Regions from separate parts of the Marinobacter salsuginis genome, predicted to be linked through region 1. Evidence: predicted binding sites of a transcription regulator. Region 1 holds the regulator's gene; the other holds the start of a gene.

The links. The regulator FliA, encoded in region 1, starts transcription of late flagellar genes. The targets are predictions, from matches to a motif close to CTAAAGTTTNNNNNNNNNNNGCCGNTAA.
Region 2: a site for FliA is predicted at 13,561-13,588, ahead of GJU83_RS00145 (methyl-accepting chemotaxis protein). Genes of this name have one in related genera too.

Annotation. Positions count from the first base shown of each region.
Region 1 is NZ_BGZH01000001.1:570,009-586,075, reverse strand. It holds gene flhB (flagellar biosynthesis protein FlhB) at 1-252, shown strand, start outside; gene GJU83_RS02660 (class I SAM-dependent methyltransferase) at 719-1,573, opposite strand; gene GJU83_RS02655 (uracil-xanthine permease family protein) at 1,554-2,810, opposite strand; gene upp (uracil phosphoribosyltransferase) at 2,813-3,451, opposite strand; gene flhA (flagellar biosynthesis protein FlhA) at 3,670-5,850, shown strand; gene flhF (flagellar biosynthesis GTPase FlhF) at 5,911-7,221, shown strand; gene GJU83_RS02635 (MinD/ParA family protein) at 7,289-8,101, shown strand; gene GJU83_RS02630 (RNA polymerase sigma factor FliA) at 8,133-8,876, shown strand; gene cheY (chemotaxis response regulator CheY) at 9,039-9,422, shown strand; gene GJU83_RS02620 (protein phosphatase CheZ) at 9,443-10,228, shown strand; gene GJU83_RS02615 (chemotaxis protein CheA) at 10,245-12,377, shown strand; gene GJU83_RS02610 (protein-glutamate methylesterase/protein-glutamine glutaminase) at 12,443-13,594, shown strand; gene GJU83_RS02605 (flagellar motor protein) at 13,594-14,334, shown strand; gene motD (flagellar motor protein MotD) at 14,353-15,135, shown strand; gene GJU83_RS02595 (ParA family protein) at 15,333-16,067, shown strand, end outside.
Region 2 is NZ_BGZH01000001.1:34,694-50,760, reverse strand. It holds gene GJU83_RS00220 (enoyl-CoA hydratase) at 1-273, shown strand, start outside; gene GJU83_RS00215 (DUF192 domain-containing protein) at 299-817, opposite strand; gene GJU83_RS00210 (ABC transporter permease) at 814-1,575, opposite strand; gene GJU83_RS00205 (ABC transporter ATP-binding protein) at 1,601-2,521, opposite strand; gene GJU83_RS00200 (hypothetical protein) at 2,654-3,136, shown strand; gene GJU83_RS00195 (hypothetical protein) at 3,221-3,532, shown strand; gene GJU83_RS00190 (hypothetical protein) at 3,525-4,133, opposite strand; gene GJU83_RS00185 (PhnE/PtxC family ABC transporter permease) at 4,272-5,738, opposite strand; gene GJU83_RS00180 (phosphonate ABC transporter ATP-binding protein) at 5,752-6,402, opposite strand; gene GJU83_RS00175 (putative selenate ABC transporter substrate-binding protein) at 6,402-7,268, opposite strand; gene senB (selenoneine biosynthesis selenosugar synthase SenB) at 7,422-8,408, shown strand; gene selD (slr1591 family oxidoreductase) at 8,405-10,681, opposite strand; gene GJU83_RS00160 (helix-hairpin-helix domain-containing protein) at 10,681-11,349, opposite strand; gene GJU83_RS00155 (hypothetical protein) at 11,391-11,789, opposite strand; gene GJU83_RS00150 (bifunctional GNAT family N-acetyltransferase/carbon-nitrogen hydrolase family protein) at 11,962-13,482, opposite strand; gene GJU83_RS00145 (methyl-accepting chemotaxis protein) at 13,631-15,517, shown strand; gene GJU83_RS00140 (transporter substrate-binding domain-containing protein) at 15,527-16,067, opposite strand, start outside.

The DNA of each region.
Region 1 (16,067 bases):
GCCGATGAGGTGGCGTTCAAGATCATGGAAATTGCCCGCGAGAACAAAGTCGAGATTCTGAGAACACCGCCGCTGACCCGAGCGGTTTACCACAACACGGATATCGGCGAGGAAATTCCCGATGGCCTCTACATGGCGATCGCCCAGGTGCTCGCCTATGTGTTCCAGCTTCGCCAGTTCCGCAAGGGGCGTGGGCCTAAACCTGGTATGCCTGACTTCCCCATTCCCTCTGATTTGCGGCGCGACGTTTAGTTCTGAGTGGGGTTCCTGTAAGTAGCCTGCGGGTTTAGGAGTTAGCGCGGTTGTGGGTGGCCTTTTCAGGACACGCTACGAGCACATCCATGTGCGCTTGACTGTGGCCATCCATGGCCACAGACAGTCCTGAAAAGGCCACCCACAACCGCTTTTCAAACCCATCGATATCGCTGAAAAATACTAGTGCTGACCGTAGGTCGGATTAGGCGAAGCCGTAATCCGACAATCCCGTTGTGGTTTTAATAACATTTGTTGGATTTGGGCCTCGCCTAATCCAATCTACGCGGTTTTGGCGGATTCCCGTCAGGTTTGCGAGGTTTGTGGGTCTGCTTCCCAAAAATGTCTGTGGCCATGGATGGCCACAGCCAAGCGCACATGGATGTGCTCGTAGCGGTTTTTGGGAAGCAGACCCACAAACCTCTTACCCCGAAACAGCAGGCTAGGGCAGGACTCGAAGGCAAGGTCAGCAACCAGCCTCAATAACCCGAACCATCGGCTCACCGCGGCTTTCGGGAATCGGCAAGATTCCATACCAGGACCGCGGGTCATGCACGGTGGCAGAGGCGAACCCACAGGACAGGAAATGCTCCCTTGCCTGAGCGTCAGTCCGGAAGTGGAAGGATACCTCGCTGCGGGTGATGGCCCCGAGGACGCCTCCTAATGCTTTCAGGGTGGTGTTCAGTACAGGCTGGCTTGGCTGGTAGTAGCTTTCGGACAGGTAAACCGAACCCGGGCGCTTGCCCATGGCGGAGGAGAGTCTGCGCCAGAACACGGTGATGGTTTCCAGGGAAAAATAGCTGGTCAGGCCTTCGGTAACGATGATTACCGGCTCGTTGTTCTCGAATACCCGGTCGATTACTTTTTCCAGTTGGTACTCGCCGTGATCCGCGAGGATATCGATGGGCGTGACCTGGTGATGGTCGCCGAGGCGGCCAGTGGCCATCAGGCGGAGCGCCTTGCGGGCGGCCATGTCGGGCAGGTCGGCTTCGACCATATGGAGCAGGGGATGTTTCTGGCGTAACCGGATGCCCCGGGGAGACATGCCGCAGGCGATTTCCAGGACCTGAGTGATGCCCTTTTCTTTGATGGCCTGGTCGATCAGATGCTCGATGATCAGATGGCGTTGCAGGAGGAAGGTGCGGATGTTGCCACCGATGGCCGCCTTGCTGGCGGCCTCGAAGGGTGTCATCAGGCGGTATAGCCAGCGACCTTTTTCCGTGGCCAGAATGTCGTCGGAAAGCCCGTACCGGTGCCAGACGGCACCGGTGTAGAGGGCAGTGAAGCTGATGCCGGAGCTGTCAGTCGGCTTTCTGCTCATAGACGGCTTTGCCCCATGCCTCGCGGCTGCCGGGGAGGATCAGGTTCAGGATAATGGCGGCCACCGCGCACAGCGCGATGCCTTCCAGATGACCCAGCACCATCCCGCCGATACCGAATACCAGGGTGACCCCGACGATCACCAGATTGCGAGACTGTGACAGGTCCACCTGGTGACGGATCAGCGTGTTAAGGCCAACCACGGCAATGGAGCCGAACAGCAGGCACAGAATGCCGCCCATAACGGGGACCGGGATGGTCTGCAGTGCCGCGCCGAACTTGCCAACAAAGGCCAGAACGATGGCTACGCCGGCCGCCCACCACATGACTTTCGGGTTGAAGTTCTTGGTCAGCATGACCGCGCCGGTGACTTCAGAGTAGGTGGTGTTGGGTGGTCCACCGAGCATGGAAGCAGCACTGGTGGCCAGGCCGTCACCCAGGAGGGTGCGGTGGAGGCCCGGCTTTTCCAGATAGTTCTTGCGGGTCACGTTGCCGATGGCCAGCACGTCGCCAATGTGTTCGATGGCCGGGGCGATGGCTACCGGAATCATGAACAGCACGGCGCCCCAGCTGAACTCGGGCGCAACGAAGTTGGGAACGGCAAACCAGGCGGCTTCTTTGATGGGCGTGGTATCCACGATGCCTGCAAACGCGGAGAGGATGTAGCCGGTGATCACGCCAAACATGATGGGAATCAGGCGGAAGATGCCCTTGGCCCAGACCGACATGATGATGGTTACGGCCAGAGAGATCATCGCGATCCAGATGGCGGTGTCGTAGGGGATCAGCTGGTTGGCGCCGTCACCCGTACGGCCGGAGGCCATGTGAACTGCAACCGGTGCCAGGCCGAGACCGATGGTCATGATCACGGGGCCGATGACCACTGGCGGCAGCAGGCGGCGGACAAAGCCGGTGCCCCGCATCCGAACCAGGCCACTCAGGAAGATGTAGAGAATACCTGCGGCCATCAGGCCGCCCAGGGTTTCTTCCATGCCAAACCGGCCCTTGGAAGCGATTACGGGGGCAATAAAGGCGAAGGAGGACGCCAGGAAGATCGGGATCTGCCCGCCGGTCACCACGTGAAAGATCAGGGTGCCCAGGCCGGCGGTGAAGAGGGCCACGTTGGGATCCAGGCCGGTGATCAATGGCATCAGCACCAGGGCACCGAAGGCCACCAGCAGCATTTGTGAGCCGGCAATGGCCTGTTTCCAGACCGGGTCGTTGGTATGATCCTGCATGCTTAAACGTCCTTCTGCTTGGTGCCGAAGATCTTGTCGCCGGCATCGCCGAGACCCGGAAGGATATAACCTTTCTCGTTCAGGCGTTCATCAACGGAGGCTGTGTAGATCGACACGTCCGGATGGGCCTCGAGGACTTTCTTGACGCCCTCGGGCGCGGCTACCAGAACCAGGGCCCTGATCTCGGTGCTGCCGGCTTTCTTGAGCAGGTCGATGGTGGAAATCATGGAGCCGCCGGTAGCGAGCATGGGATCGACGATCATGGCCATTCGCTGATCCAGCTCACCCACCAGTTTTTCCAGGTAGGTGCTGGCCTCGAGTGTTTCCTCGTTGCGGATCTGGCCGACAACACTGACCCGGGCAACAGGAATGAGGCTCAGAACACCGTCGAGCATGCCAAGCCCGGCCCGGAGGATCGGAACGATGGTGACTTTCTTGCCGTGAATCTGTTCCACATTCACTGGGCCGGCCCAGCCTTCGATGGTTTTTTCCTGCAGGTTGAAGTCCTTGGTGGCCTCGTAGGTCAGAAGTGCACCAACTTCCTGTGCCAGCTCCCGGAAATTCTTGGTGCTGATATCCGCACGGCGCATGATGCCGAGCTTGTGGCGGATCAGAGGGTGTTTTACCTCGTGGATTGGCATGGGGTCACCTGTGTGTCTGGTTGGGGTTTTAGCGTCGCAATTAAATGGCGCAAGGATACCGCATCTGGCAAGGCGAGTCAGGCCGCAAATGGCCGGTTCGCGGAAATCCACTAAGGGCTGGTACGGATCTTGCGATAACTCTTCCAAACGACGCCGCCGCGTCAGATTTTCGACCTTTGAAACGCCTGCAGGCACGGCCAATCGGAGAAGTATCCGGCATGGACAGAGCTTTAGTCCTCAATAACGTCAAAACCCTGACGCGGGGAAATCTGGGCATTCCCATCATGCTGATGGGCTTGCTCGGTATGATGATTCTGCCCATGCCGGCGTTTTTGCTGGACGTGTTCTTCACGTTCAACATCACCCTGTCGATTGTCATTCTGCTGGTCTGTGTCTACGCCCTGCGGCCCATGGAGTTTGCCTCTTTCCCCACGGTACTGCTGGTGGCCACGCTGCTGCGTCTGGCCCTGAACGTGGCGTCTACCCGGATCGTTCTGTTGAACGGCCACGAGGGCGGCGACGCGGCCGGTAAGGTGATCGAGTCCTTCGGTGCGGTACTCATCGGAGGCAACTACGCCGTGGGTCTGGTGGTCTTCGCGATTCTTATGATCATCAACTTCCTGGTGGTCACAAAGGGCGCCGGCCGGGTCTCCGAAGTAAGTGCCCGTTTCACCCTGGATGCCATGCCCGGCAAACAGATGGCCATTGATGCGGATCTCAACGCCGGCCTGATCAATCAGGACGAAGCCAAGCATCGCCGGGCCGAGATTGCCCAGGAGGCGGATTTCTATGGTTCCATGGACGGTGCGTCCAAGTTCGTTAAAGGCGATGCCATTGCCGGCTTGCTCATTCTTGCCATTAACATCGTCGGCGGGATCGCCATCGGTATGCTCCAGCATGGCCTGGATTTCGGGCTGGCCATGGAGCGCTATGCGCTATTGACCATTGGTGACGGCCTGGTGGCACAGATTCCCTCGCTGCTGCTGTCCACGTCTGCGGCGATCATGGTAACGCGGGTCACTTCCAGCCAGGACATGGGCGGCCAGATCCTGCAGCAGATGTTCAGTGCGCCGAAGGCACTGTCCATTGCCGCTGGAATCCTGATTATCCTCGGCCTGATTCCCGGCATGCCTCACGTGGCCTTCCTGGGTCTGGGTGCGCTGGCTGGCGGCGCTGCCTGGTATATCTGGAAACACCAGAGGCAGACTGTCGAGGAGGAGGGCGCCTTCCCGGCCAGGGGCGCTGGCGGCGCGGCACCGCGACCGGCGGGTCGTGATCTGCCGCCGGGCGGAGACGCGGGTGGCGATCAGGGTCGTCAGCTGCCGGCACCCGGAGAGACCAAAGAGCTGGGCTGGGACGATGTGTCCACCGTCGATATCGTCGGTCTGGAAGTGGGGTACCGGCTGATTCCGCTGGTCGATAAATCCCAGGGCGGTCAGTTGCTCAGTCGCATCAAGGGCGTTCGCAAAAAACTGTCCCAGGATCTGGGTTTCCTGATGCCTTCGGTTCATATTCGCGACAATCTGGACCTGATGCCCAACGTCTATCGCATCACCCTGATGGGCGTAACCATCGCCGAGGCAGAGATTCACCCGGACCGGGAGCTGGCCATCGACCCCGGCCAGGTATTTGGAAAGGTCGAAGGGATTGAAGGAAAGGATCCGGCGTTCGGTCTGGATGCCTGCTGGATCGAGCCCGATAAGAAAGACCAGGCACAGACCCTTGGCTATACCGTAGTCGATGCCAGTACCGTGGTTGCCACCCATCTGAACCAGGTGTTGCAGAAACACGCCCACGAACTGCTGGGCCACGAAGAGGTCCAGAAGTGGCTGGATCAGCTTGAGAAGATTTCTCCGAAGCTGGCCGAAGAGCTGGTGCCCACCACCGTTTCCATCAGTCTGCTCCTGAAGGTCTTGCAGAACCTGCTGAAGGAGGAAGTGCCGATCCGGGATATGCGGTCCATTGCCGAGGCCATCGTGAATGTTCATCCGAAGAGTCAGGATCCCAAGCTGCTGACCACCGTAGCCCGGCAGTCCCTGCGCCGGATGATTGTCCAGAGCATCTGCGGCAACGAATCGGAGATACCGGTGATCACCCTGGATCCGGACTTGGAACAGTTATTGCTGAAGTCTGTTCAGCAGAGTCAACAATCCGGCGGTCAGGAAGACATTGGCCTGGTTCTGGAGCCGAATATGGTGGAGAAGCTCCAGCGATCGCTTCAGGAGAGCGTCCAGCGCCAGGAGATGCTTGGCAAACCGGCCATTCTGCTGGTGTCCGGGCCACTGCGGCCGGTCCTGGCGAAGTTTGCCAGCTATGGGGTAGAGCGACTGCACGTGCTCTCGTACCAGGAAATTCCGGATAACAAACAGATTACGATCGTGGCGTCCGTTGGCCAGTAACGGCGCGGATGACAGAGCGGACAGGGCCGGCACGGTGTTGCCGGTGGAGGAAGAGGCATCATGAAAGTAAAACGGTTTTTTGCTCAGACCATGGCAGAGGCGCTGAAACAGGTCAGTGAACAGATGGGGCCGGATGCCGTTATTCTTTCCAACCGTCGGGTCGACGGTGGTGTCGAAATCGTGACGGCGCTGGACTATGACGAAAACATGGCGCGCCAGCGCCTGGGCAACCAGGCCGAAGAAGCCACCAACGGATCCCGCCTGGCAGAAATGCAGGCTGACCAGCATCGTCGTCTCGAGGATGAATTGAGCCGATCCCGTGACCGCATCCGTGAAGTCAGGGAAAAGCGTGCCTCCCAGGGAGCCGGCTACTCAGGTCCGTCGTTTGCTGCTGTTCAGGAAACGGTCGGCGGCGATTTCGGTGATAGTGTGGCTGAGCCCCAGGCGCCGAAGGATGTCTATTCTGATGAACTCGCACAGATGCGTGCCGAGATCAGCTCCCTCAGGGATATGATGCAGGGTGGTCGCCCGCAGCCGGACTCTGTGGTTTCGACAAACACGGCTGTTCAGCAAAGGCTGGCCGAGCGCCTGCAGGAATTCGGCCTGGGCAGCGAGCTGGCAGGGTCAATTTCCCGTCGCCATAAGGCAGGGCGACTGGAAGATGGTTGGAAGCAGTCCCTGAAAATGCTGTGCACCGGCGTCCGGACCTCTCGCATGGAGTGGCTTGATGAGGGGGGCGCCTATGCGCTGGTGGGTCCTACCGGTTCCGGCAAGACCACCACGATTGGAAAGCTGGCGGCGCGGTATGTGCTCAAGCATGGCTCCGACTCCCTGGCTCTGGTCACCACCGATCGATACCGGGTGGCGGCGCACGAGCAGTTGTTCGTGTTCGGTCGTATCCTGAATGTGCCGGTTCGGGTGGTGGATGAGACTCACAGCCTGGACGATATTCTGGACGAGCTGTCAGACCGTCACCTGGTTCTGATTGATACTGCCGGGCTGACAAGTTCGGATAAAGGTTATCAGGAACAGCTGGCCGAACTGGCTCGCAGCCATCACAATGTCAAAACGCATCTGGTCGTCTCGGCAACCAGTCAGCCGCGCATCATGAAATCCGTCTGGCATTGCTATAAGATGGCAAATCTTGCGGGCTGTGTGATGACCAAGATCGATGAGGCCCTCACATTGGGTGAGTCCCTCGGTTTTGTCATGGAAACCGGTCTGCCGGTAGCCTACTACACAGACGGGCAGAAGATTCCTGAAGATCTGCACCACGCAGAAGCTGTTCCGCTGGTGCGGCTGGCCGTGGATCGGCTTAAAACACTCCAGCAACAGCAGGCGGTCGCAGAGGGCCTGAAAGAGCACGCCTGAGACCGGACAGATTGACAGCAGGCGTCGGAAACGCACCGGCGAAACGTGGCAAGAGACAAAAAACAGTATGAGCAGAGCACATCCGGTACAGGTGATTGCAGTTTCCGGCGGTAAAGGTGGAGTCGGCAAGAGTAACGTGTCGGTCAACCTCGGAATTGCCCTGGCGCAGAAAGGCCGGAGAGTGGTGCTGCTCGACGCCGATCTTGGGCTCGCCAACATCGACGTATTGCTGGGCATCACCGCCAACCGTAACCTTCAGGATGTTCTGGCAGGCGACTGTGACCTCAAGGACGTTCTGGTAAATGGTCCCGGCGGCATAAAGATCGTTCCTGCCTCCTCAGGTACCCAGCGGATGACCCAGCTCAGTCCCATGGAGCATGCCGGGCTCATTAATGCGTTCAGCGAGCTGGGGGATCAGATCGATGTACTGATCGTCGACACCGCCGCCGGTATCTCCGAATCGGTGGTCAGCTTTCTCAGGGCGTCCCAGGAATTACTGTTGGTGGTGTGTGACGAACCCACGTCCATCACCGATGCCTACGCCCTGATCAAGCTGATGAACCGGGATTATGGAACCAATCGTTTCCGCATTCTTGCCAACCAGGTGCGGAATGAGCAGGAAGGCCGGCATCTGTTCGAAAAACTGACTCGGGTCACCGAGCGCTTCCTCGATGTGGCACTACAATATGTCGGTATAGTCCCCTACGATGAGGCAGTGAAGAAAGCAGTCCAGAGACAGAGGGCAGTGCTGGATGCCTATCCCAGAGCGAAAGCCTCCCTGGCCATCAAGTCTCTGGCCGACAAGGTAGACAGCTGGCCGTTGCCGTCCTCACCCCGTGGACATCTGGAATTCTTTGTGGAGCGGCTCGTCGAAGTCTGAATCGGATCCAGTCAAACAAGAAACCGGATACATGACATTGGCGAAAAACCTCGGAATTTATAACCAGTCAGGTGCGCAGAAGGCATCTCAGCTTGTTGAGCAACACGCGCCGCTGGTCAAGAAAATCGCCCTCCATTTGATGGCCCGCCTGCCGGCTTCCGTTCAGCTTGAAGATCTTATGCAGGCCGGCATGATTGGCCTGCTTGAGGCTGCCCAGCGATACAGTTCCACCAAAGGAGCCACCTTCGAGACCTACGCCGGTATCCGGATTCGTGGGGCGATGGTCGATGAAATCCGCAAGGGCGACTGGGTTCCCCGCTCCGTGCATCGAAACGCCCGTCGCATTTCCCGGGCCATCAAGGCTGTGGAAGACCGGCTTGGCCGGGAAGCCCAGGATCAGGAAGTGGCCGAGGAGCTGGGTATGGAGCTGGCGGAGTATCATTCCTATCTTTCCGATTCCAACAGTGGCCGACTTTTTAGCCTCGATGAGCTCAATGAATCCGGAGAGCTGCCGATAGAACAGACAGAGACGCAGGATAACCCTCTGGAGGGGTTGTCCTCCGATGCCTTCCGGCGGAGCCTGGCTGAGGCCATTGAAGACCTGCCGGAGCGGGAAAAACTGGTTCTGAGCCTTTATTACCAGGAAGAGCTGAACCTCAAGGAAATAGGCGCCGTGCTGGGCGTCAGCGAGAGCAGGGTCAGCCAGATTCACAGCCAGGCTGCCTTGCGCCTTCGGGGGCGGTTGTCGGATTGGCGCCAGGAACCGGACAGCTGATTGCGTTCAGTCTGTGTCTGCGAAGGTGCAGTCTGTAGTTTTTGGTAACCGATGCTTTACAACGGAAGCAAAGGTCTGACAATAAGCGGTTTAAACAGCGGCCTGCTAGACTTTGAACGCGAAGGTCAAACGAATTCCGGGTGTTACTAACTGGAGGTCCCATTGGACAAAAACATGAAAATCCTCATTGTGGATGATTTCTCCACAATGCGACGGATCATCAAAAACCTGCTGCGTGATCTGGGCTTCACCAACACCGATGAAGCAGACGATGGCAACACAGCCTTGCCGATGCTGAAGAGCGGCAAATACGACTTTCTGGTCACCGACTGGAACATGCCGGGCATGTCCGGGTTCGATCTTCTGAAGGCTGTCCGGGCTGACGAGAATCTGAAAACCCTGCCGGTATTGATGGTAACGGCTGAGGCGAAGCGCGACCAGATTGTTGCCGCGGCTCAGGCGGGTGTGAACGGCTACGTTGTCAAACCGTTCACTGCCGCTGTGCTCAAGGAAAAGATTGAGAAAATCTTTGAAAGAATCCAGTAACCAGAGGTCGGATGGCTCTCATGAGCGATAGCAAAAAGAACCATCGGGGCCTTGAGCCGGAGGTGACCGAAAAGCTCCAGCGGCAGGCAGCAGAGCTGGCAGAGAGTGTTGATGCCGGTGATTATGCCAAAGCCATGACCCTGATCAATGAACTCAGCGAGGTCAGGGATCAAAGTCTGTACCGCGAGGTAGGGCGATTGACCCGGAGCCTGCACGAAGCCATCCGGAACTTCCAGATTGACCCCCGGAACGCGGAACAGCAAGAAGCGCTGTCGAAGATGACAGACGCCTCCGATCGCCTCGAATACGTTGTGCAGATGACCGGCGAAGCGGCCAACCGCACCATGGATCTGGTTGAGGAAACCATGCCGGTGGCCAACGCGTTTCGGGAAGAGGCGGCCTCCTTGCGGGACGAATGGCAACGTCTGCGTCGTCGGGAGATGCAGCCGGCGGAGTTCCGGGAACTGTACGGCCGGATTGATCGCTTTTTTGTCAGTACGGCCAGCGACGCTGACACCATGTACAACAATCTTTCGGAAATTCTGCTTGCTCAGGATTATCAGGATTTGACGGGCCAGGTTATCCAGAAGGTCACCGCCCTGGTAAAAGAGGTTGAGGAGCAGATGCTCAGCCTGGTGGTGATGGCCAGCCATGTGGATCAGCTCACCGGCACCGTGCACCAGATTGAAGAGAAGGAAGAATCTGCAGAGAAGGGCGTCGGGCCCCAGATCAAGGCCGATGAGCGTGAAGATGTAGTTTCGGGACAGGATGACGTTGACGACCTGTTGTCCAGTCTCGGTTTCTGAACAAAGAGGGTAACGCATGGCGTTTGATGCTGATGAAGAGATTTTGCAGGACTTCCTGGTAGAAGCCGGTGAAATTCTCGAAAAGCTGTCAGAGCAGTTGGTAGATCTTGAGCAACATCCTGACGACAGTGATCTGCTCAACGCCATTTTCCGTGGCTTTCACACCGTTAAAGGCGGCGCGGGCTTCCTTCAGCTTGAAGCGCTGGTAAATTGCTGCCACTCCGCCGAGAACGTTTTCGATACCCTGCGCAATCACAAGCGTAAGGTGGACTCCGAACTGATGGACGTGGTTCTGGAGGCCCTGGATAACGTTAATGCCATGTTTGAAGAGGTTCGCAATCACGAGGAACCAACACCGGCTCCGGACGAACTGATTGCCCGCCTCGATGCCCTGGCCCTGCCAGAAGGTGAGGGAGCGCCTGTCGCCGACCCTCAGCCAGAACACGAAGAGAGTGAACCGGCGGAGGATGGTGGCGACATCACCGACGACGAATTCGAACAGCTTCTGGATGCCTTGCAGGACGAAAAGAGCGAAGACCAGGCACCGGCTTCAGACTCCGGAGCGTCTTCCGGTGACTGGGAGGGTTCCGGCGACGACGAGATAACCGACGACGAGTTCGAGGCGCTGCTCGACCAGCTGCATGGAAAAGGGCAGTTTGCCGGCGCACCTGCGGGCGAGGACGATGCTGTCAGCAAAGAAGAAAAGCCGGCGGCAAAGGCAGAAGGCGGTGGCAGCGACGATCTGATCACCGACGACGAATTCGAAAAATTGTTGGACGATCTGCACGGCAAGGGCGGAAGCCCGACAGCCGGGGGAGAGTCCTCCGGTCCGAAGGAGCCTTCAGCAGCGAAAGAGCCGCCAGCGCCGAAAGAGCCCTCAGCGCCGAAAGAGCCAGCCAAGCCAAAAGCAGAGGCACCGAAGCCCGGGAAGCCGGAGACCAAAGGCGCTGCCACCCCTGCGATGCCCGCCCGCGAACACGCGCCCGCGGCTGAAACAACGGTGCGTGTTGACACCAAGCGTCTCGACGACATCATGAACATGGTGGGTGAACTGGTGCTGGTGCGTAACCGCTTGCAGCGTCTGGGCGCGGAAAGCGAAGACGAACACATGCACAAAGCCGTGTCCAACCTGGATGTGGTCACCACCGACCTCCAGTCTGCCGTCATGCAGACCCGTATGCAGCCGATCAAGAAGGTGTTCGGCCGGTTCCCCCGGGTTGTGCGTGACCTGGCCCGGAACCTCAAGAAAGAGGTCAACCTGGTGATGCACGGTGAAGACACCGACCTGGACAAGAATCTGGTCGAAGCGCTGTCTGATCCGCTGGTTCACCTGGTTCGAAACTCGGTCGATCACGGGATCGAAGCCCCGGAAGTGCGCGAGAAAGCAGGTAAGCCTCGCCAGGGTACGGTAACCCTGTCTGCCGAACAGGAGGGGGATCATATCCTGCTGTTCATCGAGGATGATGGCGCCGGTATGGATCCGGAAGTGCTCCGTCGCAAGGCCGTTGAGAAGGGGATTTACGATCAGGATGCCGCGGATCGCCTGACCGATTCCGAGTGCTTTAACCTGATTTTCGCTGCCGGTTTTTCCACGAAGGAGCAGATCTCGGACGTCTCCGGTCGTGGCGTCGGCATGGATGTGGTCAAAACCAAGATAGGGCAACTCAATGGCCAGTTGAGCATTGAATCGCAACTGGGGAAGGGTTCCCGGATTGTTATCAAGGTTCCTTTGACCCTGGCCATCATGCCCACACTGATGATCATGTTGGGTGATCAGTCGTTCGCGCTGCCGCTGGTGAATGTGGTCGAGATTTTCCACCTGGACCTGACCAAGACCAATATCGTCGACGGACGAGAGTGTATTGTGGTCCGGGAAAAGGTGTTCCCGCTGTTTCACATCAAACGATGGCTGGTGCGTGATGGTACTTCCCAGGAAGTGCCGGAAAACGCCCATGTGGTCATCGTGGCCATGGGGACCAAACAGGTCGGTTTTGTGGTCGACCAGTTGGTGGGGCAGGAAGAGGTGGTGATCAAGCCCCTCGGTCGAGCCCTCCAGGGTACGCCGGGAATGGCCGGCGCCACCATTACCGGCGACGGCCGGATCGCGCTGATCATTGATGTGCCAAGCCTGTTGCAACACTACGGCTAAGCCGGGCTTTCAGGTGACTGCGGCCATAGAAGGCCGAAGAACGATGGATTGGGTAGGAGAAGTGGATGACAGTTTCTGTCCTGGTCGTTGACGATTCAGGGTTTTTTCGCAAACGGCTGACGGAAATCCTGACCAGCTCCGGCCAGATCAAGGTGGTTGGGGCTGCAACCAACGGCCGGGAAGGCGTGGAGCTGGCTGAAAAGCTTCGTCCCGATGTGATCACCATGGATTATGAAATGCCGGTGATGGATGGCATCTCCGCCGTGCGCGAAATCATGCGCAAACATCCCATACCGGTACTCATGTTTTCTTCTCTCACCTACGAGGGCGCCCGGGTCACACTCGATGCCCTCGAGGCGGGTGCCGTTGATTTCCTGCCCAAGAACTTTGAAGAAATTGCCCGTGACAACAGCCAGCTCCAGAAAATCCTGATTGAGCGGATTCTGGACGTGGCCCGCAGCCGCCCGGGCAACCGCCCTGCAGCGCCGGCCCGCCCCGAACTGTCGGCGCCCACGTCCCGCGCTCCCGCCACGCCGGCCCGTCCTCGTGCGGAAGTCACGCCGCGCCAGCGGCCAGGCGCCCACAGCCCTCCGGCTGCGACTGAACCCGAGGCGCCGAGGCGTCCTACCCGCCGAGGCCCGGCAAAGCATTACGCTGTGGTTGGCATCGGAACCTCCACCGGTGGACCTGTTGCCCTGCAACGGGTACTGACGGCGTTGCCCGCAACCTTTCCGGCTCCCATCGTGTTGGTACAGCACATGCCTGCCAGCTTCACGCCGGCTTTCGCTGAACGCCTGAACAAGCTCTGTCGGATTGAAGTCCGGCAGGCCGCGGATGGCGATGTGTTGCGGCCGGGACTTGCTCTTCTGGCACCCGGTGGCAAGCAGATGATGGTTGAGAACCGGGGTGGGCAGGCCAGGATCCGCATCCTGCCCGGCGACGAGCGGCTCAACTACAAGCCCTGTGTCGACGTAACCTTCGGTTCCCTGGCCCGGAGTTTCCCGGGCAAGACGCTCGGCGTCATTCTCACCGGCATGGGCTCGGACGGCAAGGAAGGGTGCCGGATGATGAAGCAGAGCGGGTCGGACATCTGGTCCCAGGATGAAAAGTCATCGGTTATCTATGGCATGCCCATGGCCGTTGCCAAGGCAGGACTGACCGACGACGTGCTGTCCCTGGACGAAATCGGTCCGCGTCTGGTCGAAGGTGTCTGCTGATGGATATCCTGAGTTTGCTGGGGGTCATACTGGCCTTTGCCGCGATACTTGGCGGCAATCTGCTTGAAGGCGGTGCAGTAAGCTCCCTGTTTAATGGGCCGGCCGCCATCATCGTCATTGGGGGTACCCTGGCGGCCACTATCCTCCAGACCTCCTGGCCCATGCTGAAACGGGCCTTTGTACAGGTGCGCTGGGTGTTCGTCCCGCCGTTTATCAATCTCGAAGATGGCATTGGCAAGGTCATCGACTGGAGTGTCAAAGCGCGAAAGCAGGGATTGCTGGGTCTTGAAGGTCTCGCTGAACGGGAACCTGAACCTTTCGCCCGCAAGGGTTTGCAACTGCTGGTGGACGGAGCGGAAACGGAAACCATCAGGGGCATCATGGAGGTGGATCTCGAGTCCCGGGAGCAGCGTGATCTGGAATCCGCCAAAGTGTTCGAGGCCATGGGCGGTTACTCGCCGACCATCGGTATCATCGGCGCGGTGATGGGGCTGATCCAGGTAATGACCAACCTCGAGGATCCACAGTCTCTGGGCAGCGGGATCGCGACCGCCTTTGTCGCCACTATTTACGGTGTGGCCCTGGCCAACCTGCTGTTTTTTCCAGTTGCCAACAAGATGCGTGGCATCGTGCGGGAACGGACCCGATATGAGGACATGATGATCGACGGTCTCATTGCCATCGCCGAAGGCGAAAACCCGAAATCCATCGAATTGCGGCTGCGGGGCTTCCTGCAGTAAGCATGCGCAGGCCAACTTATGCGGCGCCGTAGGCAACCCCAGGATGATCTGCACAACAAGGAGCGGTGGCTGATTTCCTATGCGGATTTCATCACGCTGCTGTTTGCATTTTTCGTGGTGATGTACTCGGTATCATCTGTTAACGAAGGCAAGTACAAAGTCCTGTCGGAAACCCTGACGGGTGTGTTTAACGCGCCCCAGAGGTCCTTTCAGCCCATAGAGATTGGCGATCAGCCCCAACGATCATTGAACGCCCCTGCGGAAAACGTCATTCCGCCAGCAGTGACCGAAGCCCCCCGTAATCCGGAAATGGACGCCCAGGCCCGAACGGAAGCGCTGCGGGCCATGGCCGACCAGCTGTCCATGGAATTCGATGAACTGATCAACCAGGGGGTCGTGTCACTCGAGACCAGTGACGAGTGGCTGGAGTTGAATCTTCCCAACAGTTTGTTGTTTGGCAGCGGTGACGCCGAGCCCCATTACGACGCGTTCGATGTTGTCGAGAAGATTGCCTCTGTCCTGAATAACCGGGACAACGCGGTTAAAGTGGAAGGCTTCACTGATAACCAGCCGATCAGTACCTCCCGCTATCCCTCCAACTGGGAATTGTCTGCCGCCCGGGCGGCCTCGATGGTACGGATGTTGGTGATGGAGGGCATCGAGCCGGAGCGTCTGGCGGCTGTGGGCTATGGCCAGTATCAGCCGGTTGCCCGGAATGACACGGAAGAGGGACGGCGCAGAAATCGGCGGGTGGTATTGCTGATTTCCCGTGACGCCAGTATCCGCGGCGCTATGCGCTGAACGGCATCGTCGGCAGATGCGTATAGAGCCATTGGCACGGTTCCTGTATTAATCCCCGTTAACAAAAAGGCGCCGGCAAGAGCTTGCCGGAACTCCCCGATGCAATTCGTTCAAGTTGCCCGGGGAGTGGCCGATAACCGGGCTGTGGCTATCGTTAAAGTTCGGCCACACCGACGTGTTCTCTGGAGAATCGAAGCGTGCGAATCTGGGCAGTAGCCAATCAAAAAGGTGGTGTCGGTAAAACCACGAGTGTTGTCGCGCTGGGCGGCCTGCTTGCCGAGCGCGGCAAGCGTGTTCTCGTTGTAGACCTGGACCCACACGGCTCGCTCACCAGCTGGTTCGGGTATGACCCGGATACCATCGCCCACAGCGTTTTCGATCTGTTCCAGCATCAGGGTAAGGTGCCCGAGGGTCTTCCGGCCCAGCTGATTACCGAAACCAGCTGCAAGGGGCTGTCCCTGCTACCGGCAAGTGCGGCTCTGGCTACCCTTGAGCGCAGGATGATCGGGGTTGAGGGCATGGGGCTGATTATCTCCAGGGCCCTGGCCCAGCTCTGGGACGATTTCGACTATGTCTTGCTGGACAATACCCCCTCGCTCGGGGTTCTGATGGTCAACGCCCTTGCGGCGGCGCAGCATCTGATTATTCCCGTGCAAACCGAGTTTCTGGCCATCAAGGGCCTGGAGCGCATGCTGCATACTCTGAAGATGATCATGCGTTCCCAGAAAAACGAGCTGCCCTACACCATTGTGCCAACCCTGTTTGACCGCCGTACCCAGGCGTCGGTGAAGAGCCTTAATCTGCTCCGAAAAACCTACCGTGACTCCCTGTGGCAATTTGCCATTCCAGTGGACACCAAGTTCCGGGATGCCAGCCAGGGCGGTATCACGCCCTCTGCACTGGATGCGGAAACCCACGGTGTCCGGGCGTAC
Region 2 (16,067 bases), 540 kb from region 1:
GTGAAGGCGGAACGCATCGGGCTGGTTAATCAGATAGTCGATGAGCAGCACCTGGACGAGATGGTCTACAAGCTGGCCCGCACCATTGCCGACAAATCCGGCCACACCCTGAAAATTGGCAAGGAAGCCTTCTATCGTCAGCTGGAAATGCCGCTTGAAGATGCTTACGAGTACACATCGAAAGTAATGGCCGACAATATGATGGCCAACGATGCTCAGGAGGGTATCTGTGCGTTCCTGGAGAAGCGTAAGCCGGAGTGGCAGGACAGCTAGAATCGCCTGGGAGTATCAGCCCGGCCTACTGCGTCTGGCAATTACCGTTTCCAATGAATAGCCGGTCGCCGGTCCGGATTCCATGTTCCTGGAAAAAACCGGCGTTCATCTCAACGGCCTGGATAAACGACACGCCGGCGGGGTAGGTGGGGCAGCCGGCACCAGTGGCCGAGGCGCAGGGCACCATCTGCCGGATACTGCCGATCACGCCATCCTCGTTGAGGTAGGCAATGTCCAGGGGGATCAGGGTTTTGTACATCCAGAAGCCGTGGCTTGCTTCCCTGGGCTCGCTGTACTCGAACAGCATTCCGGCGTCAGGCGCCAGAGACGTACGGCCCATCAATCCCTTCCGGCGCTGTTCAGAGCTATTGGCCACTTCCAGTTTTACCGGCACTGTGCCCGCTGCGGACACAAAGCAGGCGTCGACAACCGGAAGACCTTCCTGCGGCGCTGCGATCCCGGAGGAGCACCCGTAGATCAACGAGCTGACCGCCAGTACGACCCAGACTTTCAGGCCTCGAAGGCGTTGCGGTGTTGCTGTCACGAGCGTAACCGGTACCCGGTTTTGAAGATCCACCAGATGCCCACCATGCACGCAGTGAGAAACACCAGGGTCATGCCCACGCTGATGCCGACATGAACGTCGGACACGCCGTAGAATGCCCAGCGGAAGCCGCTGATCAGGTAAACCACCGGATTGAACAGGCTAACCGTTTGCCAGACCTCCGGCAGCATATCGATGGAATAGAAGGTGCCGCCGAGGAACACCAGCGGGGTGATGATCATCATCGGGACAATCTGGAGTTTTTCGAAGCCATCCGCCCAGATCCCGATGATGAACCCGAACAGGCTGAAGGTGATGGAGGTCAGCACCAGGAACGAGAACATCCAGAACGGGTGCAGTACGTCGTAATCCACAAAGAACTTCGCCGTAGCAAGTATGATCAGCCCGAGGATCACGGATTTGGTGGCAGCGGCGCCAACGTATCCCAGGACCACTTCCACGTAGGACACCGGTGCTGAGAGCACTTCGTAGATGGTGCCGGAGAACTTGGGCATGTAGATGCCAAACGAGGCGTTGGAGATGCTCTGCATCAGCAGGGACAGCATCACCAGCCCTGGAATGATGTAGGCCCCATAGGCGATGTTGTCGATATCACCCATGCGCGAGCCGATCGCGGAGCCAAAGACCACGAAATACAGGCAGGTGGAAATCACCGGCGAGAGCACGCTCTGCATCACCGTTCGGCGCATGCGGGCCATTTCGAATTTGTAGATTGCGCGGATACCGTAAAGGTTCATGCCTTTCTCCGTTGGGCCGGCGGGCTTACTCGTGCACCAGGCCGACAAAAATCTCTTCAAGGGAGCTTTCCCGGGTTTGCAGATCCCGGTATTCAATGCCCAGATCCCCGAGTGTCCGAAGCAGCCGGGCAACGCCGGCCTGTTCCTGCTGGGAGTCAAAGGTGTAGATCAGCTGGTAGCCGTCCTCGGACAGCTCCACCGGTTCCAGGGTCAGTTCGCCCGGCACCTTGTCGAGTTTGTGCGCCAGGTGCAGACGCAGCTCCTTCTTGCCCAGCTTGGTCATCAGCTGGGTCTTGTCCTCGACCAGAATGATTTCACCCTGCCGGATCACGCCGATCCTGTCGGCCATCTCCTCGGCCTCTTCGATGTAATGGGTGGTGAGGATAATGGTCACACCGCTCTCACGGAGTTTGCGGACCATATCCCACATGTCCCTCCGCAGCTCCACATCCACACCGGCCGTCGGCTCATCAAGGAACAGGATCTGCGGTTCGTGGGAGAGCGCCTTGGCAATCATCACCCGGCGTTTCATGCCGCCGGACAGCGACATGATGCGGTTGTTGCGTTTGTCCCAGAGCGAGAGGTCTTTGAGCACCTTCTCTATGTGGGACGGCTTCGGCGCCTTGCCAAACAGACCGCGGCTGAAGGAAACGGCATCCCACACGGTTTCGAACGAATCGGTGTTCAGTTCCTGGGGCACAAGGCCGATGGTCTCGCGGGCTTTGCGGTAGTCTTTGACAATGTCGTAGCCGGCGGCTTTCACCTCGCCTGAGGAGAGGTTAACAATGCCGCAGATGATGCTGATCAGCGTGGTCTTGCCGGCGCCATTGGGGCCGAGCAGGGCGAAGATTTCGCCACGGCGGATGTCCAGGTTGATGTTCTTCAGGGCCTGGAAACCGTCACCATATACCTTGCTCAGGTGCTTAACGGAAATATCCGGCTGCACGGGCGTGTCCTGTGGTCAAAATGGGTCGAATTGAAGGCGCGGTATTTTCTCATGACTGGCGCCAGTTTAGAAACCTTTGCCTTGGCGGTAGAAATCCCCATAATGCCCGGCAGGTTTGTTCGGGGTGCCGTTATGTTACGCGCAATAGCAGTGGCAGGATTGATTCTGGGGCTTGTTGCCGTGGCAGTGTTTGGTCCGGGCTTGCTTGAAGATGCTAATAGTGACCTGGAAGGTGCTACTGCCAAAGAGAGTTCGCCCCTTGCCCGCTGTGATTTGCTTCAGGAGGGCCCTTGCAGTTGGTCAGACGGTTCGGGCGAGTGGCAAATCAGCCTGAGCGAACTGGGTGAGGGCACCCAGGGCATGGAGTACCAACTCACGGTAGTTACACCAGAACGGCCGGAGCGTTTTCTCGCCGTTCTTCGGGGAGAGTCCATGTACATGGGCGAGTATCCCGTACCACTGGGCAACCGGGACGGAAACGAATACTCCGCGCGTTTTACGGCGCCATTCTGTACCGTAGACGCTACCATGACCTGGCGGATTGATCTGCAGCAGGGGCAACAGCCTATCGAGGGCATTCCGGCAAAGCTGGTATTTCAGGCCGAGCCACACTGAGACAAGGGCAACCGGACGTCAGTCGGCTGACAACGGGCCCGGATTGTGTAAAATCACCATACCGCCACTACCAGGGACAACGTGATGGATTACGGAGATAGCGTTCAGAAGGTACTGCTGAGAAAAATCCGCAAAGCGGAGCAGGATCTGATTCAGCTCAAACTGGATTACTGCCGGTTTGTCTTCGGATTAACTCACCGGGCGAAAGTGTTGTCCGATGGCGTGGCCTATGTGGTTCGTTCTGTCGATGTGGACAGCATGGCCAATACCGACGATGGTGGATTCAGCCGGCCCGAGATCACCGGCACCCGTGCTGACGAACAGGATCACGCAGAACCTGTGGCACTGGGCACCGATTGGGTACTTGAGACTGCCCCCGGGCAGGCTGCTAAATAAACGCGTTAGCGGTGATGGCCTCGTAAAGGCTCGAAGTCGGCGGTACATAGTGGTTGAACCGCCAGAATTCCGCTCCTTCCAACCCCGCCTTGAAACACGCCAGGTAAACCGTACTGGCCGTCAAGGTATCGATCGCCTCAACGATCTCTGACTGACGAATTCCGGTTTTTCGACTGGCAATCTGGGCAACGGTGGCTGCCAGAGCCGAAGAGTGCCGATTGGTTTTGTCGCTGAGGGCACAACCAGCGCCATAGAGCCAGACCGCCGCGTACGTCTTAACCGCATTCGGCGCCGTTGATAGATCCAGGCCGTTCACTCGACAATCCCTTTCCTGAAGGCCCGCCAGAATATGCAGCTGGGTAATCAGCTCGGCGCGGTCCGGGGCAGCGTCGACAACCGGTTTGCGCACTGCGACTGGCCACTCTGAATGCCGTGAGGCTGGTTCAGACTGATGGGTTCCCGGATGATTGCCTGCCCAGTCTTCCCGATGGCCGGCAGCCAGAGGCTCGGCGCGCATCAGCGAGATCATCTTCACAGCCAGAAGAACAAGCAGTGCAAGCAGCCCAAGCTGAACCAAGAGAATCAATCCGTTTACCATCATCACCAGAACTCTGAATGTTGCAAGAGGTTATCGGAGTGTAACGGAATGTATCCTGCCAATACCGCCAACCCGTCCCCATTACCCGGGCGAGGATTGACTGAAATGACGGAACTGTGACGGGGATCGCAGTGGCTGGGGCTAGCAGGTAGGCATGGTTTGCAGGGCCAGCTTGCGGCGAATGAAGCGGCCAAGGATGTCTACGCCAATGTTCAGCATGGCGGTGATCAGTATGAGCACCATTGCCTGATCAAAACGGATGCTTTGAATGGCACTATCGACGTAGAAACCAAGGGTATAGATTCCAAGAATGCCCAGGATGGCGGTCTCACGCATGATGATTTCCCAGCGGTAGAACAGGAAGGCCAGGAATGCGCGGTAGATTCGGGGTACCAACTCCCAGCCATAACGATTGAAGCCGTGGGGAGCGTCGGATCTCAACCGGATTGTGTTGGTTTGCCGGCCAATGAGATGGCCGATGATTCCGCCGTTGTGCAGCGCCAATGCAACTACGGCCGGCAGCATGGAGGGCCCCCACAGCTGCAGGAGAATGTAGGCCAGGATGTATTCCGGTGTTGATCGCGCAATCACCAGGAAAACATGCCCGGAGGTCCGGCGTATTGGGCCACCAAAATGGTTCGATATCAGCGGGAACGCGAGTAATGCGAGGATGCCGGTGGCCACGAGCGCGATCTGCGTGAGGATCACGGTATTCCAGATACCGGGCAGGGCCTGTTCAATCATCAATTCATTGAGCCACGGCAGTAGGCCAGAGAGGCCCTCATCATCCCTCAGTGGGCTGGGCACAATGTCCTGGGTGAAGAACCGCTCAACGTTGCCCCAGACTATGGGCAAGCCATCGCCAAGGAAGAACGGAGCGCCCAGGATATACACTGGCAACAACTTGGGTTTCACCCAGAGGGGGATGGTGGCAATAAGCACATAGAACAGGATCAGCATCGCGCCGGCATCAGAGTACATGCCTTGCGAGAATGAGGTTTCCAGATAAAACCCCAATGTCGGCAGGCCAACGAAACCGAGGATAGCGCTTGAGCGAAGACCGCATTCAAGACGATAGGCCGTGTAGGTCCGAAGCTGAACCCAGCAATCCGGGATCTTGGTGTACAGGAAGGCCGCAATGGTGCCAGTGCCCGGAGGCAATAACCTGCCCGGTTCCGGATCTGCCTCTTCAAGAATCTCGGAGTAAACCTTGGCAAAAATGCCGGAATAGGGAATTGCGATTGCCAGTACGCCCGTCAGCGGGTGGAAGCCGAAAAATTGGAGAAAAATCAGAGCCCAGAACAGCTCGTGAATGGCCCTGATAAAGGCACAGAATATACGAACCGGGAGAAAGCGATATACCAGTGCCAACAGAAAGCCGCAAATAGCGCCAACCGTCACCCCCACGAACGCAAAGGCCACGGTTCGTAACAGGGCGGTAAGCAGCCCTTCGCTACTGAAGAAATTGGGGGTCAGTACGCCCAGGAAAAAATTGCCAAGGTCTCGCCAGGGATTGTTGGCGGTTATCGCTATGTCGGCAAACAGCAACCCCACGAGCGCAATCGTAAGAAAAATCAGGCTGGTGCGAACCGTCGGGTAGGAGAGCATCGCGGGACAGGTCCTAGTACAGCGACATGATGTCTGCAGCCGTCAATCGTTCTGTAGGCTCATCCAGGGCGACCTGGCCATCCTGGATGCCAACAATGCGGTTACAGTACTTCATGGCCATGTCCACGTCGTGCAGCGCAATAACGCTGGTTTTGAAGCGGTCTTTCAGCAGTTTCATGACGTGATGTGCCATTGGCCCATCCAGTGCGGAGATCGGTTCGTCTGCCAGTAACACGGGAGCGTTGCGATAAAGGGCTCTGGCAATGGCCACCCGTTGGCGCTGTCCGCCGGAAAGGGACGCTGTCGGGATCCAGAGTTTCTCTGACATTCTCAGCGCGTCCAGCAGTTCTGAAATCTGCTTTCTATCCTGCTTGAAGGGCCGGATCAGGGTAACGGTGTTGTACCAGGTGGCGTGTTTGTCCAGCTGCCCCATGAAAACGTTGTGGAATACCGGTAGGGCGTTAACCAGGCCAAGCTCTTGTGGTACGAGAGACGATTCCCGATCCACCCTCTTGTGAATGAGCCGGATCAGAGTGGATTTTCCGGCACCACTCTTCCCGACCAGGGCGACCTGATCTCCCTCCTTAACAGTAAGGGTGAGCGGGCCGATAACCCGCTCACCCCCAAATGAGGCCGTGAGGCCCGAGAGATCAAAGCCTGCCATCAATCAATGATTCCGATTTCTTTTGCAACCTTGCGAATCGGCTCGTAATCATCGTTTGAAGCGGGAACAAACGCAGAGCGCGGGAAGCTTTCAAGCAACTCAGGATCATCCAGGGAGAGCAGGGCCTCGCGGACGCGATCGGTAAAGCCTTCGCCGTAGTTTTCATCCACGTCGCCACGGATGCTCCACTGATAGTTTGGGAAACTTGGCGTTTTCCAGATCACCTTCACCGCATCGGTATTGATGTTTCCGTTTTCCAGTTCTTTTTCCCAGACCGCGAAGTTCATGGCGCCCACTTCATAAGTGCCGGACTCTACCAGGCGGAGGGTGCGGGTGTGGTTGCCGCTGTAACCCACACGGGAGAATACGTCTTCAGGAGCTTCTCCAAAGGTTTCGCGGATGTGGTATTCGGGAATCAATCGCCCGGAAGTCGAGCCTTTCGATCCAAAGGTAAATGTCTTGCCACGCACATCTTCAGGCAAACGGTCTGCGCGATCCAGGCCGGTGCTCTCATGAGCAATAAAATAAACGTAGAAGGCCTGGTCTTCGGAGCCCTGCGCGATCGCCTGCGAACCGGGTACCAGGGATCTGGCCTGAACGCCGGACAGGCCGCCGAACCATGCCAGTTGCACCTGATTGTTCCGGAATGCAGATACGGCGGCTGCATAGGACTTGACGGGGATGTACTTTACATCCGCATCCAGTTCCTCGGACAGGTAGTCCGCAATGCCGCGGAAACGCTCGACGAGCTTGGTTTCGTCTTCATCGGGGATGGCCGTGAAAATAAACGTCTGGGCCGATGCGGCTGCAGAGAACAGAGAACAGAGACCAATAATCAGCAATTTCCGTATAAGATTGTGGGTCATGGTTTTTCCTTGTTGAAACGGATATTTAGAGTGGGGAGTCTGAACGAGCGGCTCCTGTTAAAGAAGGATACCTGTATTCACGTAAACTCTGAACAGCTATACGGCATACGTTTTCAAATGGCTCAAGACGGCCGACCAATTCAGGCGATTAGAATGCGTTTAATCTTGGTTACACCGGCGAAGCCGGGATCGAAAGCAGGGAACCGGGCAACGGCTGAGCGCTGGAAAACCCTGCTGGCAAATGCCGGTCATTCCGTACGTGTGGTTACTGAATACGACGGTGAGCCCTGTGATGCCCTGATAGCGTTGCATGCCTGGCGCAGCGCTGGTGCCATCCGGCGGTTCCGTGAAACGTGGCCCGAAAAGCCACTCATAGTGGCGCTGACTGGTACGGATATCTATCACCACCAGCACGAGTATCCTGAACAAACCCTCTATTCCATGAACGTGGCGGATGCGCTCATCGGACTGCACGGTCTGGTAGCCGACGACATACCGGCCGGTCTGGCGGAGAAACTGGTAACGCTGTATCAGTCAGCCGAGGGTCCAGAGTCCTTTCCAGAACCGGAAATGGACTCCAAGAGCAACCGGTTCGGCGTGTGTGTAATCGGTCATTTGCGGCACGAAAAGGACTCTCTCCGGGCGGCCTATGCTGCGCGGCTCCTGCCAGGGTACTCGCGGATCGAGGTTGTCTGCGCCGGCAAGGCTCACAACGACGAGTGGCAACGCAAAGCAGAGCGGGAAATGGCCGAGAACCCTCGCTTCCGTTGGCTCGGAGAGTTGGATCAGGCCGACACCCGGCAGTTGATGGTAAACAGCCAGGTGATGGTGATCAGCTCCATCATGGAAGGCGGGGCAAACGTGGTATCCGAGGCCTGTCGGGCTGGCTTACCGGTTTTGGCATCCGATATTCCGGGCAACGTCGGTTTGTTGGGGCCGGACTATGGTGGATATTTCCCGGTTGGCAACGAGGAGGCACTGGCCGAGCTGCTGAATCGAGCCGAGACCGATCCCGGGTTTCTGGCCACTTTGGCGCAACAGGTTGGAAAGCTGGCAGAGCGTTTTCTTCCAGAAAAGGAGCAGGCATCCCTGGAGCAGGCGCTACAACTGGCGATGCAGCGCTGCTCAGAGAGGTGTTAATCCCGCAGGGAAATGGGCTCGATGGGCCCCGATTCATCCTGAGCGGTGATGCGGCCGATGACTGCAGTATGTGGGTAGCCCAGGGCCTTTAGCTCCCGCACACATTCCTCGGCTTTGTCTGCCGCAACACTTGCCAGTAGCCCTCCCGCGGTTTGCGGATCAAAGATCAGCGGATACCTTGCGTGGTTAACCCACTTTCCCTGATCCCGGATCCCCCGGCGCAAGCGGATATTGGCCGGTTGCAGGGAGCTGAGGATCCCGGCGGCTGCGGTCTCCTCGGCGCCCGGAAGAATCGGTATGGCAGACAGGTCCAGCTCGGCATCGACGCCCGAAGGTTTGGTCATTTCAACCAGATGCCCAAGCAGGCCGAACCCGGTCACGTCCGTGCACGCTTTGGAGCCAAACTTACGGAGACAGTCTGCCGCGGCCTTGTTGGATTGCACCATGGAGGCGAGGGCAGAGTCGATCCACCGGCCTTTCGCAGCCAGCTTTGCGTGAGCAGCGAACAGGGTACCCGTGCCGATGGGCTTGGTGAGGATCAGAGCGTCTCCGGCTTTCAGGCCACCTTTGCTCATGACCTCTTCCGGGTCGATCAGGCCGTTAACCGCAAAGCCCAGGGCCAGTTCCTTGCCTTCACCGGTATGCCCGCCAACAAGGGCACAACCGGCTTCGTTCAGCACTTCCACGGCACCGGACATCATCTGGTAGACCACGTCCTCCACCTTGGATTCAATGCCGTAGGGCACGGTAGCAACAGCGGTAGCACTTTGTGCCTCGGCGCCCATGGCAAACACGTCACCCAGGCTATGATTCGCAGCGACTTTACCGAAGATGTAGGGATCGTCGATAAATGCGCGGAAGAAATCCACCGTGTGAACCACGGCTTTGCCCGGCGGTACCTTCAGGACGGCTGCATCGTCCGGGGCGTGAAGGCCGATGAGGATATCGTCGCGTTCAATGGGCTTGAGTTCCCCCAGGGCCCGCGAAAGCACTGTACTGCCCACCTTGGCACCACAACCCCCGCATCGCATGGCAACGGCTGAGATTGCCTGGGAAGCCTCCTCGGCATTCTGGGCCGCCGCGGTATCCGGCAATTTGGATTCTTCCTCCATGGGAGGGAGATCGTTGAACTTTTTCATGAACCGGCGATCGATCCAGTCCTTCCATCGCCACACCCAGGCGCCGTCGAACTGGGTATCCCCACGGGAAGCAACCGCGTATTTATCGCCGGTGCTGATCAGCGCCAGCCATTTTTTCTGGGGGTAGAAATCCTTTGGATCCTTGCCAGTCGCCAGGCGCTTGAGGTTGTCAGCCAGCGGTGGGCCTTGCCTTACCGCGAACACACCCGCTTTCTCCCGGGGATGGTTCAGTACATTGGCGATGTCGCCGGCAGCGAAAATGCTGTCGTCGTTTTCCACCTGCAAGGTATCCCGCACACGGAGGAACAGTCCGTCATCCAGGGCGAGGCCAGTATCCTTCAACCACTCCGGTCCGCCAGCCCGCGTTACCCAGAGCACTTCGTCGGTTTGCAGGGTTTCACCGGATTCGGTGATCAATAGCCCTTCCTGAACCTTGCTTACCGGGGACCCCAGGTGCACCTTCACACCGCGTTCCGCCAGCGTCCTGCGGAAAACCTCGCGAACCTTCGGATTGTGAGTGGGCAGGATTTCGCTTGCTGCGTCAAACAGGTGGAAATGGAGCTGCCCAGGGTCTTTGCCACGCTGTTTCAATTCGTTCTTGAGCCGGAACTGCATTGCCAGGGTGAGCTCAACACCACCGGCACCCGCTCCGACAACCGCCACCGTCAGGGGGCCTTCGTGGTTCTCGATCCGGGAGAGCAGCGCAAGCCAGCGGTTGTTGAAACCGGTAATCGGCTTCACCGGCACGGCATGATCGGAGGCGCCTTCCACTTCGTTAACCCGCGGCGAGGAACCAATGTTGATGGAAAGAATATCGTAGGGTACGTCCGGGCGCCCCCGACAGATAACCCGCTTGCGTTCCCGGTCGATGCCCATGGCTTCGGCACGATAAAAGCGCGCACCGGCGTATTCTGCCAGGCGGCTCAGATCTATATGGACATCATCGTAGCTGTAGTGGCCGGCCACATAGCCAGGCAACATGCCGGAATAGGGGGTGTGGGTGTCGCGGCAGATGAGGGTCAGGCGCACGCCGGGGACCGGGTTCATGGCGAACCGTTTGAGTACCCCGACGTGGCTGTGCCCGCCGCCAATCAGGACAATGTCCCGTAATACAGGCTGGTCAGGCGTTCGCATTAGCTGATTTTCTTGGCTTCAGCTGTAAATTGGCTGTATCCCTTGACGTTGGAGAAAGCCTTCAGCTTTTCCTGGTCTGCTGCAGAAGGATTTGCGATCTGGTCGATGGAAGTGATTCCAGCGTCCTTCATCTTCTTGGCAGTGGCAGGACCAATGCCTTTGACCAGTGTCAGGTCGCTCTTGTCCACCGGCTTGGCCGCTTTGGCCGCAGGCGCTTTCCTGGCGGCAGGTTTCTTGGCAGCCGGCTTTTTGGCAGCAGGCTTGCTGGCAGCGGCTTTTGCTTTGGCGGCCGGTTTGGCGGCTTTCTTCGGGGCTGCTTTTTTAGCGGCGGAGCCGGCTTCTTTGCTCACTTCGTCGGTGAGTTTCTTCACTTCCTTGCCCGCCTCCTTGGAGGCAACACCCAGACGTTCAAGAATACTGCTCTGAAGTTCGTGAAATTCGTCAAGGCGGCGTTCAAACTCTTCGTGGAAACGCTTCATCTCACGGTCGCGAAGTTCGTCAATTTCCTTGAGCAGTTTGCGTACTGGCTCCTGAACCTGATTCTGCAGACTGTCGAACTGCTTCAGTGCATCGTTCACCAGACCTTCGATCTGGGCGGAGGTCTTTTCGAACTCCTTGTTGACCTTCTTCACGATCTTATCAACGTTCTGTTTGGCTTTCTTCGCCATGGATTGTCTCCTTACGGACAGGTTTCAACGAAAAATCAGAATCAGGCCATTTGCCGGAAACCGGAAATGGAGCCTGGGGAACGACGTGACTTGAGTGACTGCTTTTTGGATACCACTTCCCGAATTCTGCGAAGCTTCTCCGCCAGGGACGAGCCACCGTTGGAGTCGAGTTCCACGAAATCGATGGAGTAGAAGAAATTGCTGCAGTGTTTTCTGCGTTCGGTGACCAGCCCGGACAGACCTTCCGCACGGATCTTGTCAAACGGCATGTCCATCACGAGATCCAGCACCACGGTATCACCGGGGTTGAACACCTTGTCGGTTTTCATCACGCATCCATAGCCGTCCAGTTCGTAGAGGGCTGCCTCGACAAGTTCCTTTCGAAAAAGGCCCTGTCTGATTCGAAATCGGGCGACAAGATCCGGCAATGCTTCGTTCATGAATCAACTTCTCTGGTGATGTCCGTATCCACAGCAACCTGTCTCATGGGGAGACAGGCTGGATATTGATTAAACAATAGACACTGGACTTTGGTTTTGCAACGCCATCAGTGCCATACGCTCCACCGCTAAGGCAGTTTTTTAACAATCTTTTACGGCAGATCAGGCCAGTTTACTTTGTTTTCAGCTCGTACATATCAACGCGGCGATCTTTCAGGTTAGTGACAGACCCCTCGTTGCGAACCAGCTTCAACTTTTCCAGGTCCATATCGGAGAACATGATCATCTCCGTATTGGGCGTGGTTTCGGCCATCACCGCATCGTGGGGGAAGGCGAAATCCGATGGCGAGAATACGGAGGACTGCGCGTACTGGACGTCCAGGTTCTCGACTTTCGGCAAGTTGCCCACGCTGCCGGTGATTACGACATAACACTCGTTTTCGATCGCCCGCGCCTGTGCACACTGGCGAACCCGCAAGTAGCCATTCTTGGTATCGGTCCAGAAGGGCACCATGATGATATCGACTTCCTGGCTGGCAGCAATTCGCCCCAGCTCCGGGAATTCTATGTCGTAGCAGATCATGATAGCGACCCGGCCGGCGTCGGTTTCAAAGACCTCGAACTGGTTACCACCTTCAATAACCCAGTCGCGCCGTTCATGGGGCGTAATGTGAACCTTGCGCTGCTCGTCCACTCGGCCATCCCGGTGGCAGAGATAGGAAACGTTGTACACCCGGTCATTTTCGATCAACGGCATGGAGCCCGTGATGATGTTGATGTTGTAGCTCACCGCCATTTCAGACATTTCTTCCTTGAACTGCTGGGTAAACCCGGCGAGGAAGCGAATGGCGCGGGTCTGGTCCATCTGGTCCGTAAGCCCCATCAGCGGCGCGTTGAAGAATTCCGGGAAGATAGCGAAGTCACTCTTGTAATCAGACAGCGCATCCACGAAGTATTCCACCTGCTTTAGAACTTCTTCAACGGAGGTGAATTCCCGCATCTGCCACTGCACGGCACCAAGCCTCACCTGCGTCTTCTTGACGCTGAGGACCGGAGAAGGCGGGGTGTAAAGGATGTTGCGCCACTCCAACAGGGTGGCGTAGCCCATCGATTTCTCATCCTCCGGCAGGTATTTATGCATCAGCCGGGTGACCTGGAAATCATTGGAAAGCTGGAAGCTCAGGATCGGATCGTAGATTTCCTTGCGATCCACGCGCTGGATGTACTCCTCGGGGGAATACTGCTCGGCATACTTGAAGTAGTTGGGTATGCGGCCGCCAGCCAGGATGCCCCTGAGGTTCATGGAGCGGCAGAGTTCTTTCCGGGCCTCATAGAGACGACGCCCGAGCCGGTAACCCCGGTAATCCGGGTGAATAAAAACATCCAGACCGTAAAGCGAATCGCCATTGGCGTTGTGCCAGATCTTCTCGTTGCGAAGGATCAGGTCATCGTAGGTATGGGGGTTGCTGAATCGGTCGTATTTTACGGAAACCGTCAGCGCAACTGCTACCAGCTGGCCACTTTCCTCAATGCAGATCTGGCCGTCTGGAAACTGTTCCACCAGAGCTTTGATCGTGTCCTTGGGCCAGGCGCCTCCGATGTCGTCGTAAACGCGGTCCATAAGCTTTTGAAGCTGTTCGTAATCTTCAAGCTTCAGGTTCCGGAGGTTGAGGTGCAGTTCTTCATGGGCCATTCAGTTCGGCTCCCGTTCGTTATGGAGTAGGACAAGCTCGGCATTTGCGTCAATACTTAGAAAGTTTAACAGAAGCCGCTAAAGACTTCGCACCGCAGGCCGAAAGACAAATTAACGAATATCAATTTTCATTGCTGAGGATTTGACCGTGCAGCTGACATTCGGGCAAAAGCTCCTGACTGCTTTCGGTATTCTGTTGCTTTTGGTTATGGGGGCTTTCACCCTCTCTGGCGATTTACGGCTGCAGAACACCACGAAAACCTATGTAGACGCGCTGATTGACGACACAGTGCAGCAAAGCACCTCAAGCATTGCCGAATGGCTCAATACCCGGCTGGTGATGACCGAAGCCACTGCCAAAGCGTTGGAAAGCGCCAAGAATGATGAAGAGGCGCGTGTTGTGCTCCAGGCCATTACGACCGGTGGAGGGTTTCGCGATGTGTATGTGGGCCGCACCGACGGCTACATGCTGATGAAATCGCCGGAAGCCAATGCAACCCTGCCGTCTGATTACGACCCCCGCGAACGTCCCTGGTACAAGAAGGCCATGAGCCTTGGAAGCGCCTCATTTACCGAACCGTACCAGGATGCCAGCACCAACGACATGATTATCTCCACGCTTGCGCCTGTGAAGCGCGGTGACTACGAAGGCGTGGCCGGCGCAGATATCGGTCTGGGCGCTATCGCGGAAACCCTTTCTACTGTAACCCTGGCGGATACCGGCTACGCAGCCTTGATCAACGAACGCGGAACCGTTCTGTTCCACCCTCAGCAGGCGCTTGTGGGCAAGAACATCAATGCTTTGATTGGCGGCAGCCCGGACCTCGGCGGAGCTGCCCACGAATATAACAATGAAGAGGGGAACTGGGAGGCCAGCTTCCATCCAATCAGCGATGCCCGCGGCGTGGAGTGGTATCTGGGCACTTTTGTGAATGCAGACAAGATCAACGCGCCGGTTCAGAGTGCCCGCATGACCGGTCTGATCATGGCAGTCATTGGCCTGATCGTTTCACTGGTCATTCTGCATCTGGGCATCAAGGTGCTTATGGCGCCTGTTCGTCGTCTGAACAAAGCCATGGGAGACATCGGTAGCGGCGATGCAGATCTGACCCAGCGCCTTGACGACAGTGCAAAAGACGAATTTGGTGAGCTGGCCAGAAGCTTCAACCGGTTTGTCGAGAATATCCAGAACGTCGTCCGGGACGTACAGCAGGGCAGTGCGGAGCTGGGCCAGAATGTCAGCTCCCTGAGAGACACAGCCAGCACCAGCCGTTCAAGCGTGGAGAGCCAGCAGGTCGAGATCGACATGGTGGCCACCGCCATCAACGAAATGTCGGCGGCCGCAGGCGAAATCGCACAGAACGCCCAACAGACAGCCGACGCCGCCAATACTGCCGACGGCGACAGCCGGGCATCGCTTGAGACCGTCGCCGCCTCCCGGGATGCGGTGCAGAAGCTCTCGAGGGAGGTCAACGCGGCGGCTGAAGTCATCGACACACTCGGCAAGGATGTCGCTTCAATCACGACTGTCCTGGAAGTGATTCAGGGCATTGCCGAACAAACCAACCTGCTTGCGCTGAATGCTGCTATTGAAGCCGCACGGGCCGGCGAGGCAGGGCGGGGCTTTGCGGTGGTGGCCGACGAGGTGCGCAACCTTGCCCAACGCACCCAATCCAGCACCGAGGAAATCAACAATATGATCGAGCGTCTGCAGAAAGGCGCTAACGATGCGGTTGATGTAATGAAAGCGTCAACTGCGGTTTCCAGTGTCAGCATGGAAAAAGCCCAGGATGCCATGGAGGCCCTGAACCGGATTGCCGAAGCCATTACCTCGATCAGCCAGATGACGTCGCAGATTGCCACGGCCTCCGAAGAGCAGACGTCGGTGACCGAAGAGCTAAACTCGTCGATTACGAGAATCGCGGATCAGGGGCAGGAAGCGGCCGCCGCAGCCACGGAAAATGACGTTTACAGCGGGCAGATAGAGAGCATTGGCAAGGCCCTGAACCAGAACGTCTCCCGGTTCCGGGTATAGCAGGAAAACCTAGCGGCTGAGGATCTCGAGGCGCCGGCGCAGATTCTCAAGGGTGCTGCGCCCTATGTATCGGGATTCCTCACTCAGGTACGGGTTCTCGAGGGCAATTACCCGGCGTTGGCTCAGGTTGAGCTCCTTGACAGCACGGGAGTAGTAGCGCTTCAGGAACTCGCTGAAACTCCCATCATGGATGGCGCGCTCAATGCCGAGCTGCAGGCGATGAGCGGTCTCCTGGTCGTCTGGGCCAACGAACAGATAGGACGGCATGGGGTAGGCGATCAGGAGATTGGGCTCAATCACCAGATTGGGATCCTGCTCCATTTCCAGATCGTACAGGACCTCACTCACGCCGCGGGCGAAACAATCAAAGCGTTCGTTACGGAGCATCCCGAACAGTATTTCGTATCGCGAGTGCGTCACCACCGGAATACCATTTGCCTCCAGCACCGGCGTGTCTGGCCAGTGTGAGCCCTGACCGATCCAGATCTGGCTGGCTCGAAAGTCATCCAGATTCTTTATGTCGGCGAACTTGGGCAGAGATTGCGGCAAC